DNA from 3 places in the Comamonas sp. UBA7528 genome. Region 3 is predicted to be linked to each of the others. Evidence: predicted binding sites of a transcription regulator. Region 3 holds the regulator's gene; each other region holds the start of a gene.

Region 1 (4,610 bases), on a different contig from region 3:
CGCGCTGGCTCATCCAGTCACAGAATTCCAGCACATTGCTCCAGCGGGCGGCGGCCACGGACTCGCTGTCCTCGCTGTCGTACAGGTGCTGTTCGTAGCCGATCTCCTTGAGCCAGTCGAGCATGAAGGTCCGGCTGGCCTCGGCGCCTAGCGTGTGGCGGGCCCGGTATTCCAGGTCGTTGAGGTAGCGGCCGAACTCGAGCAGGCTTTCGTGCGCCTTCTTCGGCACCACGGCTTCGAGCATGTGGCTGAACAGTGCACCGAACATCGACAGCTTGTGCTGGCCGGAGAATTCGCCCAGCTTGCCCAGCGTGGTGTGGCCGATACCGCGGCGCGGCGTGGTGATGGCGCGCAGGAAGGCCGGATCGTCGTCGTTGTTGATCCACAGGCGGAACCAGGCGCACAGGTCCTTGATTTCGGCACGGTCGAAGAAGCTGGTGCCGCCCGAGACCTTGTACGGGATGTTGGCCTTGCGCAGCGCCTTTTCAAACGGCTTGGCCTGGTGGTTGGCGCGGTAGAGGATGGCGAAATCCTTCCACGCCGGCTGTGGGTTGGCGCCCGCGCGCAGGCCCTGGATGCGGGCCACGGCGCGTTCGGCCTCGTGTTCTTCGGTGTCGCAGTCGACCACGCGCACCGGCTCGCCCTCGCCCAGCTCCGAGAACAGGGTCTTGGGAAACAATTTGGGGTTGGGCCCGATCACATTGTTGGCAGCACGCAGGATGGCCGAGGTGGAGCGGTAGTTCTGCTCCAGCTTGATGAGCTTGAGGTGGGGGTAGTCGATGGGCAGCTTCTTCAAGTTGTCCAGCGTGGCGCCGCGCCAGCCGTAGATGGACTGGTCGTCATCCCCCACGGCCGTGAAGTGCGCGCGCTCGCCCACCAGCATCTTCAGCAGCTCGTACTGCGTGGCATTGGTGTCCTGGTACTCGTCGACCAGCACATGGCCCAGGATGCGCTGCCATTTCTCGCGCACCTCGGGGTGGCCGCGCAGCAGGCGCATGGGCATGCCGATCAGGTCGTCAAAGTCCACGCTCTGGTAGGCGGTCAGGCGCTCTTCGTAGCGCTGCATGATCAGCGCGATGCTGCGCTGGTGGTCGTCCTGGGCCAGGGCCAGGGCCTTGCGGCTGTCCCAGCCGGCGTTTTTCCAGTTGCTGATGGTCCATTGCCACTGGCGGGCGGTGGCCACATCGGTGGTGCCGCCGGCGCAGTCCTTGAGGATGCCGGTCACATCGTCGGCATCCAGGATGCTGAAGCTGGGCTTGAGCCCGAGTGCATGGCCGTCTTCGCGCACCATGCGCACGCCCAGGGCGTGGAAGGTGCAGACCAGCACATCCTTGGCCTGGCGGCCGATCAGCCCGGCCGCGCGCTCGCGCATTTCGGCCGCAGCCTTGTTGGTGAAGGTGATGGCCGCAATGCGCCGCGGGGCCATGCCGTTCTCGATCAGCTTGGCAATCTTGTGCGTGATCACCCGTGTTTTGCCCGAGCCGGCACCAGCCAGCACAAGGCAGGGCCCTTCGGTGTAGTGGACGGCTTGGAGTTGGGCCAGGTTCAGACCAGCGGACATGAATGCAGAACGACGTCGCCCTGGCGGGCGGAATCATTAAAGGTGGTTGGACGCAAATGATACGGAGTTGGGTGCGAGAGCATGGCGCGGCTTTCCGGATTTCTCCTGTGGATCAGTGTTAATCAAGGTATTCGTCTGTAAATGCATGCAGTACCGGGGAAGGCGGTAGCCACGGGGCCGGCCTCCCTGGAGCCACGGGCAGGGCGTGCTGCGGACGCTGTGCCGGCTTTGCCAACAGATATCTTGTGCAAGGTTTTTCACCATGGCTGCCGATCGGCGGGCGGGGCGCTTCCCGCCTGGAGTGCCGTCTGTTACCGGCACCGTTGCAGCGCCCTCGGCACGCCGTACGGCCTTGTGCTTTGCGGGACACCGGATTTTTCCGGGGCTGCATCGTGCTGCGCTGCAGCGACAATCCTGGCCTGTGCTGTCCGTTCTGATCGTTACCTTTCCCTTCTTCGCGCTGGTGCTGTGTGGCTATATCGCCACGCGGGGCGGCGTGCTGCCGCTGTCGGCCATTTCGGGCCTGAACACCTTTGTGCTGTTCTTCGCCCTGCCGTGCATGCTCTACCGCTTCGGGGCGCAAACCCCGATTGCCCAACTGCTGGATCCGGTGGTGGCAGGGGTGTACCTGCTGTGCGGGCTGGCGCTGGTGGCCGCCACCTTGGCGCTGACGTTGCGGCGCTGGGGCTGGAACGATGCCGCCTTTGGTGCACTGGTGGCTGCTTTTCCCAATTCCGGCTTCATGGGCGTGCCGCTGTTGGTGGCGCTGCTGGGTGAGGGCAGCGCCGGCCCGGTGATTCTGACCATGGCGCTGGACATGGTCATCACCACCTCGCTGTGCATTGCGCTGTCGCGGCTGGGCGAGGGGGAGGGCGGGGCCGTGCAGGCGCTGCGCAAGGCGCTCAGGGGCATGCTGTCCAACCCCATGCCCTGGTCGATTGCGCTGGGGGCAGTGGCATCGGCCCTGGCGTTCGAGCTGCCCGGGCCCATCGACAAAACCGTGGCCATGCTGGCGGGCGCTGCCTCGCCGGTGGCGCTGTTCACCATCGGGGCGGTCCTGGCGCGTTCGCAGATGAATCTGCACGAACAGCTGGCTCCGCGCGACTATGTGCCGATTGCACTGGCCAAGCTGCTGGTGCACCCGCTGCTGGTGTGGTCCGCCTGCCAGGCGGCTGTGGCCTTGGGCCTGCCGCTGTCGACCGATGCCATGGTGGCGCTGGTGCTGGTGTCGGCCCTGCCCAGTGCCAGCAATGTGTCGCTGCTGACCGAGCGTTTTGGTGCCCACGGCGGGCGCGTGGCGCGCATCATCCTGGTCAGCACCGCGCTGGCGTTTGTCACGTTCTCGGCGGCAGTGACTTGGCTGGCGCCGGCCGCGTAAGCGCGACCAGGCCGCAGCAGCATGGTCCGTCTCGCCGCGCTTTGGGCGTGAGGGGACCTCGTTTTTTGGGGCCCTGGGGCGCGATGGAACGCGGTGAAAAAACAGCGGCCGATGGAGGCGGCCCCGCTGGCAGGGCCTGGAGCCCGGACCTTCTCTGCGGCAGTGCCCGAGAGCGGTCCGGTCTGCGGGCCTTGGCGCCGCTCAATACTCCCAGAACATCCGTTGCAGCGTCTTGGTGTCGGCGCCCCGTGTCAAGGCCAGCATGGTCAGGATGCGGGCCTTTTCAGGGCGCATGTCGTGGGCGACGACCCAGTCGTACTTGTCGTCGGGCTGCTCGGCGTTGCGCAGCACGAAGCCGTAGGGCACGCGGGAGGAGCGCACGATGATGGTGCCCTTGGCGCGTGCATCCTGCAGCGGCTTGACCATGCGGTCGGCCACCGAGCCGTTGCCGGTGCCGGCATGGATGATGGCCTTGGCGCCACCGGCCACCAGCGCATTCACGGCCGTGGGCTGGACGGTGCCGTAGGCGTAGACGATGTCCACCTGGGGCAGCTGCGTGATGTTGTCGATGTTGAACTCGGACTGGTTGGTGTGGCGCTTCACGGGGGCGCGGAACCAGTAGTTCTTGCCTTCCACCACCATGCCCAGCGGGCCCCACTGGCTCTTGAAGGCACCGGTCTGGATGTTGATGTCCTTGTTCACATCGCGGGCAGTGTTCAGCTCGTCGTTCATCGTGACGAGCACGCCCTTGCCGCGTGCGTCCTTGGACGCCGCCACGCTGACGGCGTTGACCAGGTTCAGCGCGCCGTCGGCGGACAGGGCCGTGCCGGGCCGCATGCTGCCGACCACGGCGATCGGCTTGTCGGTGTGCACCACCAGGCTCAGGAAATAGGCGGTCTCGGCCAGGGTGTCGGTGCCGTGGGTGACCACGATGCCGTCCACATCGCCCTGCTTGGACAAGGCCGATACGCGCTTGGCCAGGGCCAGCAGGTTGTCGTTGGTGAAGCTTTCGGAAGCGATCTGGAAGACCTGTTCACCGCGCACATTGGCCACCTGGGCCAGTTCGGGCAGGCCGGCCAGCAGCTTGTCTACCGGCACCTTGGCGGCCGTGTAGGTGGCGCTGTTGATTGTGGAGGCGCCGGCACCGGCAATGGTGCCGCCGGTGGCCAGCACCACGACATTGGCCTTGGGACCGGCCGCAACGGGCTGGGTCGCAGGCGCCGCCGGAGCAGCGGGGGCCGGTGCGGCAGCCGGGGCTGCAGCCATGGGGGCCGCGGTGGAGTTGGACTGGGTGGCGCATCCGGCCAGCAACAGTGAAGCCGTGACCACGGAGGCGGCGGCCAGACGGTGCAGGGTGAAGCGGGCAGTACGGGGAGCAAGACGCATGGACAATCCCTGGGTTGTGGTAAGTGGTTGCACACCTTGCGCGCGCCGCCGCCGGGCAGCAATGGGGCTAATCCGGACTTGCCAGCGGCGCCGCACAGCCATGGTGCGGCGCGCACACGGTGTGTGTACCCTCTGCACGTTCTGTGCCGGGGGGATGGGATAGAGGGATGAAATCTGCCTTTGAAGATTGCCGTGATTGCGTCTGAAGCTAGCAATTCAGGAGCGTTTGCCGCATCGTCCCTGCACCGGGCGGCTGCGGTCCGGGTTCCCTGGCGCAGGGGGCGG
Region 2 (4,610 bases), on a different contig from region 3:
ACATGGTTGCCCACATGGCCGACTTCCTGCCCATGGTCGGACAGGTACATCCAGCCCGTATAGGCCTGTGGCCGGTCCGCTTCGCGCGACAGGCGCAGCAGCTCGGACACCACCGAGTCGTGGTAGAGCACGGCCGCGTCGTAATTCTGGCGCAGCTCCCGCACCCAGACCGGGCGGCCCTGCCGGGCCATGGCCGCATCGACCGCGTCATCGGCATCATCAAAGGGGTTGTGCCCTTTGGGAAAACGCAGGCTGTAGTGCGGGTGCGCGCCCTGCATGTGGACCACGATGAACTTGCGCTGATCCGGCGCCTGCAGGGCGGTGTGGAATTCGTCCAGCAACTCCCCGTCCAGCGACATGCTGGAGCGCCCGGGTTCGCGGTTGATCATCTGCAGCACATCGGCGTGGCGGGCATGCTGCTGTTCGATGGCGACATCGTCGTGGTTGCTGATCCACCAGACCTTGTAGCCGGCCACCCGCGCCAGGGCCAGCAGGTGCTGGGCGTCGTCGGCCTCGGGCATGCCGAAGGAAAACAGGTTGCCGATTGCGGGCAAGGTGGCGGCATCCACCGACCAGGCGTTGCGCAGCACCTGCATCTGCGCGCCCAGCTGCCGCTGGTGCTGCTGCAGGCCGGGCGTGGTCTTGCGCCCATAGCCGTAGAGCGAGAAGTTGTCGCGGTTGATGCTGTCCGTCAGCACCAGCACCACCGTGGAAGGCCCTTCACGCAGCACCACGGGCGCAGCGGCCTGGGCGCGCTCCAGCGCCTCATTGCGCACCGCGTCCAGGTTGGCCCAGCCCTTGCGCAGTTTCTCCGTGCTTTCCACCCAGTGGGGCCAGAACAGCACCGGGTGCAGGCGGCGCCACGGCTTGTTGGCATAGGCCGCTGCTGACAGCAGCAGCAGGATGCCGATCAGCACCAGCACCGCGCAGTCCATCAGCGAGCGCTTTCGGCCCGGGCCGGGCGCAGGCACCGCCTCCAGCTTGCCGGACACCAGCCAGATCCACGCGGCCACGGCCGCCAGCACCAGGCCGAACAGCGCCAAGCCACGCCAGGACTGGGCCGCGTATTCCAGGCTTTCGCGCAGATTGGTATTGGCCATGGCACTGAGCACCAGCGTGGAATCCGGTGCGGCCTGGTAGCTGCTGAGCAGGTAGGTGCGTGCCACGCCATCCAGCACGAACACCAGGATGCCCAAGGTGACCAGCCAACGCCGGACCATGATGCCCACAGGTGTGCGCAAGGGCATGCGCAACCACAGCAGCAGGGGCAGCAGCAAGGTCAGCAGCTGCGCGACACGCCGCCCCTCATAGCCCAGCACGATGAAACACAGACCGGGTGCGCCCAGTGCGGCCACGGTCAGCCAGCGTGCACGCCAACCAGAGCGGGTGGCGGCAGGGGGTGCAGCAGGGGGTGTGGTGCGGGATTCAGCGTCGGGGGATAGATCGGCCATCTCAGCGAAGAACTGCTTGGAGGTGCTTGGAGCTGCCTGGAATTACCTGCGGTGCACCGCTGCAGGCACCGTTATCGACAAGTACCGCTACAGCGTGCGTGGGCAGGAGGCAGGCGTTGCGTGGGGAACGCGGCGCCCGCTGCCAGGCCAAGATGCCTGTGCAGAAACCGGTGCCCCCATGGGATTCGCGCGCGTTGCTATGTTTTTTTGTCTATTTTGTTCGCTGTGCGAATACGCCGACTGGCATCCTAGCGGCGGGCGCCGCCGCACAGCGGGTTCACCTGTTTTTTGTACGGTCATCCGCACTCAAAACAGGCTTTGCTGGCCGCCCAGCAGGCTGGGGTGGTACTGGCTGCAGTCCAGCTGCACGCGCTCGCGGTTCAGGCCCAGCTTGCGGCAGGCCAGGGCAAAGCGCTGGGACAGCATGTCGGCCCAGGCCCCCGTGCCCTTCATGCGCTGGCCGAACTGGCTCTGGTAGACCTTGCCGTCGGCCCGGCCCTCTTTGCTGATGCCATGCAGATCGCGCACCCGCTCCAGCACGCGCTGGGCGCGGTCCGGGTAGTGCAGGCGCAGCCATTCCTCGAACAGCGGCGCCAGCTCCCACGGCAGGCGCAATACGGCATAGAAGGCCTGGCGTGCACCAGCGGCCTGCGCGGCGGCCAGCACCTGTTCCAGATCGTCGTTCAGGAACGGGATCTGCGGCGCCAGGCTTACCCCCACGGGCACGCCGGCTTCCGCCAGGGCGCGCACCGTGCGCAGGCGCCGGTGCGGTGCCGCAGCGCGGGGTTCCAGCCTGCGGGCCAGATCGGGTTGCAGCGTGGTCAGGGTGACATAGACCGCCACCAGGTTCTGCCGGGCCAGCGGCACCAGCAGGTCCAGGTCGCGTTCGATGCCACTGCCCTTGGTGACGATGGAAAACGGGTGGCGCGCGGCGGCCAGCACTTCGATGGTGCGGCGGGTCAAGCCCACGTCGCGCTCGATGGGCTGGTAGCAGTCGGTGACCGAGCCCAGCATGACCGGCGCGGCCACATGGCGGGGGCGGGACAGCTCGGCCCGCAACACCTCGGGCAGGTTGGCCTTGGCGACGAGCCGGGTCTCGAAGTCCAGCCCCGGCGAATAGCCCAGATAGCTGTGCGTGGGCCGGGCGTAGCAGTAGATGCAGCCATGCTCGCAGCCCCGGTACGGATTCAGGCCCAGGTGGAACGGCAGGTCGGGAGAATCATGCCGGCTGAGGGCGGATTTGCACTGCTCCCATTCCAGCTGCGTGCGCGAGGCCGGTGCCTCTTCGCCGTCCTCCCCTTCTGCACTTGTGGTGCGCGCCGTCCCATCGGCCCAGCCATCGTCAAACGCTTCGCGGGCATCGCGCGCAAAGCGGTGGGCGATCCAGCTGGCCGCACCCCGGCCCTTGTGCAGTTGCACGGGCTGGGCAGGCAGGTCGGAATGCGGATCGGGATGGGACGGCATGAGATAACTGTATATAAATACAGCTATACACGCAATGCGGATGCCGGAACCTTGACGCAGGCAGGGGCTTGTTCCGCTGCAGGCCCGCCAGGCCTGGCACCGCAGGGGCGGTGCCGCAGCGGCTCCAGGCACATACTGGCGGCCACCGCTAGCTCCTTTTTTGAAAGTTGCAAGCCGCAGCGGCAATTCGCACCGGCGGCGTGCGGGATGCTTGGCAGGGGCGCGGCAAAGCGCCACAATACGTCCAATGCACCAAGTTGGTGCTTTTTCACTGCCTTGGCCCGGACAACCCCGTTGCCCGGGCTTTTGTCCGTGTGGGCTTTTGTTTTTTGAGCCTGGCGGACCGACTTTTACCCCCATCCCGCAAGGAGCACCGCCATGGAGCGCAAGCCCACCATCACTCTGTCGACCTTGGACCTGGAGCGCATCGAAGCCCTGCTGGAGAAGATGCCGGGCGAGTTTCCGGGCCGCGCCGTGCTGGAGGCCGAACTCGACCGTGCCGATGTGCTGGAGCCGGCCGAGATGCCCGCCACCGTGGTGACCATGAATTCCACCGTGCGCTTCACCTTGCTGGAAAGCGGCAAGAGCAACACCCTGACCCTGGTCTATCCCAAGGACATGGATGGCAGCGCAGACAAGGTGTCGGTGTTCGCCCCCGTGGGCATTGCCCTGCTGGGCCTGAGCGTGGGGGATGCATTCCAGATGCCCAGCCCCACAGGCCAGAAGGTGACGGTGCGGGTGGACGGCATCGACTTCCAGCCCGAGAACGCGGGCGAACTGCACCGTTGAGAACGCCCGTGCCGGGCGGGTTCCGCCCCGGCAACTGACCGTTCGGCGCGGCCACCCCCTGGCCCGGCCTGCATTGCGGACAATTTCAGGAAGTGCTGAAATTCTTAAATTCACAGGCACAATTCCTTTATGAGTCAGATTCAACCCCTTCCTTCCCTGAACCGGCAGTTCGTCTCCCACTTTGGCGAGATGGGCAGCCGCTGGGGCATCAACCGCACGGTGGGTCAGATCTACGCGCTGCTGTTTCTGTCGCCGCGCGCGCTGAATGCGGAAGAGATTGCGGAGACGCTGGAGTTTTCGCGCTCCAACGTCAGCATGGGGTTGAAGGAACTGCAGTCGTGGCGCCTGGTGAACCTGCGCCACCAGCCCGGCGACCGCCGCGAATACTTTGAAGCACCGCAGGATGTGTGGGAGATCTTCCGCCGCCTGGCCGAGGAGCGCCGCCGCCGCGAGATCGAGCCCACGCAGTCCATGCTGCGCTCGGCCCTGCTGGAAGAAGCCCAGTCCGACGACGAACGCCATGCGCAAAAGCGCATGCAGGAGATGTACGAACTGATCGAAAAGCTGATGACCTGGTTCGACGATGTGCAGCGCCTGCAGCCCGAGACCGCCATGCAACTGATGGGCATGGGCGCCGCCGTGACGCGGGTGCTGGAGATCAAGGACAAGCTCACCGGCCGTGCCAAGCCCAAGGAACCCAAGGGCGGCAAGGCCCCGCAGGATTGAGTGCCTGCAGGCGCACGGCGGTGCCCCTGCGGTGGGACACCCGACCGGCTACCGCACCGCTGCACTGAACAAAAAATGGCCTGCAATTGCAGGCCATTTTTGCGTGTGCAGCACACCGTGCGCACCCACAACGATCCTTTGCTCAACGCCGGGTGATCTGCGCCCGCAGCGCCCGCAACT
Region 3 (4,610 bases):
GCGGGGCGCTGCTGCGTTGTTTTTCAGGAATCTTTGGTGAACTCTCCCGCTTTCTCTGCCCTGTTGCCTGTGATTTTGATGATTGGCCTGGGCATCGTCCTGGCCAAGCTGCAGTGGGTGCGCCACGCCGCCGTACGGGATCTGTCGAATCTGGTGTTCTATGTGCTGACGCCGGCATTGCTGTTTCGCACCATGATGCAGGTGAAGCTGACGGATCTGGATTTCGCTCCCATCGGGGTGTATTTTCTGGCTGTGGCCCTGGTGTTTGCCGCCACCATGTTGGTGCAGGGCTTCACCACGCTGGGCGCTGCGCGCGCGCTGGCCAATACCTTCAGCAACACGGTGATGATCGGTATCCCGCTGATGGGCCTGGCCTATGGCGAGCAGGGCTTGGTCACGCTGTTCACCCTGATTTCCGTGCATGCCCTGGTGCTGCTGACCAGCGGCACCATCATTTTTGAACTGGCCGCCGCGCGCCAGGCCAGCCGGGCAGGCCAAGCGGACGCACGCGGCATGGGCCGCACGATTGCCCAGGCGGTGAAGAACAGCATCCTGCACCCGATTCCGCTGCCCATCATTGCCGGCGTGCTCTACGCCCAGACCGGCTTGCCGGTGCCCGAGGTGGTGGACAAGCCGCTGCAGCTGATGGGGCAGGCGCTGGGCCCGATGTCGCTGTTGCTGGTGGGGGTGACGCTGGCCTATGGCCGGGTGCACGGCAATCTGACTGCTGCGCTGCGCATTGCCGTGGTGAAGACCATCGTGCATCCCGCCGTCTTCCTGGGCTGTGCCTGGCTGCTGGGTCTGCGCGGCCCGGCGATGGCCGCCATGGCGCTGGCCGCGGCCTTGCCCGTGGGCGCCAATGTGTTTTTGTTCACCCAGCGCTACGAAGTGGGCGAGGACGAAGTCACGGCCAGCATTGCGGTTTCCACCGCGCTGGCCCTGGTCACGCTGCCGGTGGTGCTGACGGTATTGCAGCGCTGGGGGTAGGTGACCGCAAGCCTTGGCGGCGATGGCCGTGGCGCTGCAGCGCAGCCGTGTTGCAATGGGAAGCAGCGCGTCTCAAAGAGATATGGGCGACTCTGGGTGGCGGCTGATCATCAAATGACTGGCTTGCCCAGATGCCGCAGGGCATTGTCTGTCTCCGGGAAATTCTTGGCATTCAGGCCTTGGCAGGTCCGGGGGCGCTGCTCTTTGACCTTGTCCATCTGCCGCAGTAGCCTGTGCGGACCCTTTATTGCTTCGTTGAACTGTGCGTTGGGTCGCGTGGCACCAGGGCCAGATCAGTGCCGAGCGGGCGTCCCGCTGTCGCAGCAGGGGGAGTGCGCGGCGGTGTACCTGGTGGCAGGAGCACAGGGCTGCTACTCACAGGCTTCGGCGCAGAAAAAAGCCCCGGGTGCGCGAGCGCCGGGGCTTGGGGGCACCACCTAGACTTGGCGCGTACACCGATATGTGTTGTATCGGCATCTGCGGCGGGGACTTGAGCGGTTTGGGTCTAAAAAGCGCCATTCAGGGCGCAAGACGCTCCCGCACCCAGACCAGGCTGTCGTCTGGCCCGCTTTCGGCGCGGTAGCGCAAGCGGTCATGCAAGCGGCTTTTGCGGCCCTGCCAGAATTCCCAGCGGTCGGGCACCAGACGGAAGCCGCCCCAGTGCGGGGGGCGCGGGGGCTTGAGCAGGAACTGGGCGCCATATTTGGCTGCGTTGGTTACCAGTACGCTGCGGCCGGAAATGACCTGGCTTTGCGGGCTGGCCCAGGCGCCAATGCGGGAGTCCAGCGGGCGGCTGTGAAAGTAGGTGTCGCTTTCTTCATCGCTGACGCGTTCGACCCGGCCTTCGATGCGCACCACGCGCTCCAGCTCCACCCAGTGGAACTGCAATGCCGCAAACGGGTTGCCCGCCAGCTCGTTGCCTTTGCGGCTGTCGTAATTGGTGTACCAGACGATGCCGCGTGCGTCATAGCCCTTGATGAGCACGATGCGTGTGCTGGGGCGCAGGTCATTGCCGACCGTGGCGACGGTCATGGCATTGGGTTCGGCCACCTGTGCGCTCACGGCTTCCTGCAACCACTGGTCGAACTGCGCCAGGGGATCGGCTTTGGACGCTTCTTCATTGAGTTCTGCGCGCTCGTAGCTCTTGCGCAGGTCGGCGATGTTTGCAGAAATCTGGCTCATCCCGCCATTGTGCCTCCTGCATGCGGCAGTGTGGTACTCGCAGCAAGTGGGGTACAAGCCTGAGAGAGCAAGTGCAGGACGCTGTGCTCAGGGAGGGGGCAGGTACACAGCCGCAGACCACGACGCACGGCAGCCATGCGGGCATGGCGCAGGGCGGATGCGGCTTCAGCCTGCCAGGGACACCGTTTCGGCGCGGCTCATGTGCTCCAGGGCGGCGCAGACATCGGCCATGCGGCCGCTGAGCACTATGCGGGCGCGATCGCCCACATCACGGCGCAGGACGCGTACCTTGTCGTCCATGGCCACGCTGAAATAGCGGTTGTCATTGGCGCTGGCTGTACTGCCGCTCACGCCGAGCAAGCGGAGCGTGGTGAACGCGGGATCCGGGGTGTTCCGTTGCGCACGGGCGCCGGATGCTGCGGTGGATGCAGCAGACGCTGCCGCACGACGACCGCCCAGAACTGAGCGGCGATGGGCAGGCATGGACAACGGGGCAGTAAGGGTGAAGCCGGCCGGGGTGCTGGTAGTGGTGAACAGGCGCATGGAGGAGCTCGCTTTCTGTCGTGCAGTTTTCCGGGCAAACCTACTCCCTCAGGCTGCACACACCTGATTGGAGAGAGAAATTCAGGACAAAGCAGTCTCTGCACGGCCGCGCGGGCCGTGGGAGAGCGCTGTAGTGGTGACGAAAGCGGGCTGGGCGGCGCTTCCGTTGTCAAAGGCCTGGCGCAGTGGTGGCAACGCCCAGGGCGTCACTGCGCGACCAGACCGAAAGTCTCTGCGCTTACATGTGCGCCGAGTTGCGGATCAGGCCTACGGCCAGCCCTTCGATGGCGAAGGGCTCCTCAGGATTGACCTGGATGACGGGGTAGTCGGGGTTTTCGGGCAGCAGTTCGATCTGCGAGCCAGTGCGGCGCAGGCGCTTGACGGTGACGTCGTCACCCAGGCGGGCCACGACGATCTGGCCATTGCGGGCCTCGCGCGTGGACTGGACGGCCAGCAGGTCGCCGTCCAGGATGCCGGCGTCCCGCATGGACATGCCGCGCACCTTCAGCAGGTAGTCGGGCTTGTGGGCGAACATGCTGGCCTCCACCGAATAGGTCTGGTCGATGTGTTCTTGCGCCAAAATGGGCGATCCCGCAGCGACGCGCCCCACCAGCGGCAGCAGCAGCGGCTGCATGGCAGTCAGAGGTAGTGCAAAGATGTTGCCGCGGGCTGCGTTGATGCTGCGCACGGTGTCCACACACAGGCGAATGCCGCGTGATGTGCCACTGACCAGCTCGATCACGCCCTTGCGGGCCAGGGCCTTGAGGTGTTCCTCGGAGGCATTGGCCGACTTGAAGCCCAGTGTGCTGGCGATCTCGGCCCGGGTCGGGGGCGCGCCAGTGCGGCTGATGGCAGACTGGATCAGATCCAGAATCTGCTGCTGCCGGGGGGTGAGCTTGGGGTGGTCCATGGGCATTCCTTGATCGGTGGGGATGAATACTGTGTGTTCATCCAGTACCTGTATTTTTGACCAGTTTGCAAAGGACTGCAAGTGGAAAGTGGCAAGACCATCGTCATTCTGGGGACCGGCGGCACGATTGCCGGGGTGGCAGACCATGCGGGCGCCCATGTGGGCTACCGTCCGGCCCAGTTGGGTGTGGCGCAGCTGCTGCAGGCGGTGCCGGATTTGGAGCGCGTTGCAAATGCACCACTGCAGGCCGAACAAGTGGCCCAGCTGGACAGCAAGGACATGGACCACGCCACCTGGCATGCGCTCGCCGTGCGCTGCAGCCTGCTCCTGGAGCGCGCTGATGTCGGTGGCATTGTCATCACCCATGGCACCGACACACTGGAAGAAACCGCCTGGTTTCTGCAGTGTGTGCTGCAGCCATCCAAGCCCGTGGTCCTGACCTGTGCCATGCGTCCGGCCAGCGCCATTTCAGCCGATGGCCCGGGCAATCTGCGGGATGCGGTGATCAGCGTGGCCGATGCCTGTGCTGCAGGGCGCGGTGTGCTGGCCGTGGTGGCTGGGATGGTGTTCAGTGCCCGCCAGGTGCGCAAGGTGCACCCCTACCGGGTGGATGCATTCGACGGCGGTGACAGCGGCCCGCTGGGCTGGGTGGAGGAGGGGCGGGTGCGCTGGGCCGGCGCCGTGGACGGGGCTGCTCTGTCGGCACCGAAGATTCCGCCGGTGGGTGCGCTGCGCCCGCCTGCCGAATGGCCCCAGGTGGAAATTCTGTTGAGCCATGCAGGCTGCAGCGGCCCGGTGATGCAGGCCGTGGTCCAAGCGCTGTGCAAAGCTGGCGTACGCGGGTTGGTGGTGGCTGGCACGGGCAACGGTACCACCCACCAAGCGCTGGATGCCGCACTCGAAGTGGCACAAAGCCGGGGCCTGGCGGTGCGCCGCAGCACACGTTGCGAGCGCGGGCGCATTGTGCAGGCCGAAGACGCTGATGACA

The links. Region 3 encodes LexA, which represses DNA repair genes until DNA is damaged. Its sites were predicted from a motif close to ACTGTATNNNNATACAGT; they were not measured.
Region 1: a site for LexA is predicted at 1,696-1,713, ahead of B3349_RS08295 (ATP-dependent helicase). Genes of this name have one in related genera too.
Region 2: a site for LexA is predicted at 2,922-2,939, ahead of B3349_RS08865 (PA0069 family radical SAM protein). Genes of this name have one in related genera too.

Annotation. Positions count from the first base shown of each region.
Region 1 is NZ_DLMU01000006.1:65,690-70,299, forward strand. Features, by position in the region: gene B3349_RS08295 (ATP-dependent helicase) at 1-1,561, opposite strand, end outside; gene B3349_RS08300 (AEC family transporter) at 1,983-2,939, shown strand; gene B3349_RS08305 (type II asparaginase) at 3,141-4,205, opposite strand.
Region 2 is NZ_DLMU01000007.1:37,601-42,210, forward strand. Features, by position in the region: gene B3349_RS08860 (phosphoethanolamine transferase) at 1-1,451, opposite strand, end outside; gene B3349_RS08865 (PA0069 family radical SAM protein) at 1,758-2,915, opposite strand; gene rnk (nucleoside diphosphate kinase regulator) at 3,294-3,704, shown strand; gene B3349_RS08875 (GbsR/MarR family transcriptional regulator) at 3,834-4,430, shown strand; gene B3349_RS08880 (DUF3014 domain-containing protein) at 4,573-4,610, opposite strand, start outside.
Region 3 is NZ_DLMU01000009.1:36,723-41,332, reverse strand. Features, by position in the region: gene B3349_RS11385 (AEC family transporter) at 37-987, shown strand; gene pdxH (pyridoxamine 5'-phosphate oxidase) at 1,507-2,169, opposite strand; gene B3349_RS11375 (hypothetical protein) at 2,335-2,712, opposite strand; gene lexA (transcriptional repressor LexA) at 2,951-3,622, opposite strand; gene B3349_RS11365 (asparaginase) at 3,704-4,610, shown strand, end outside.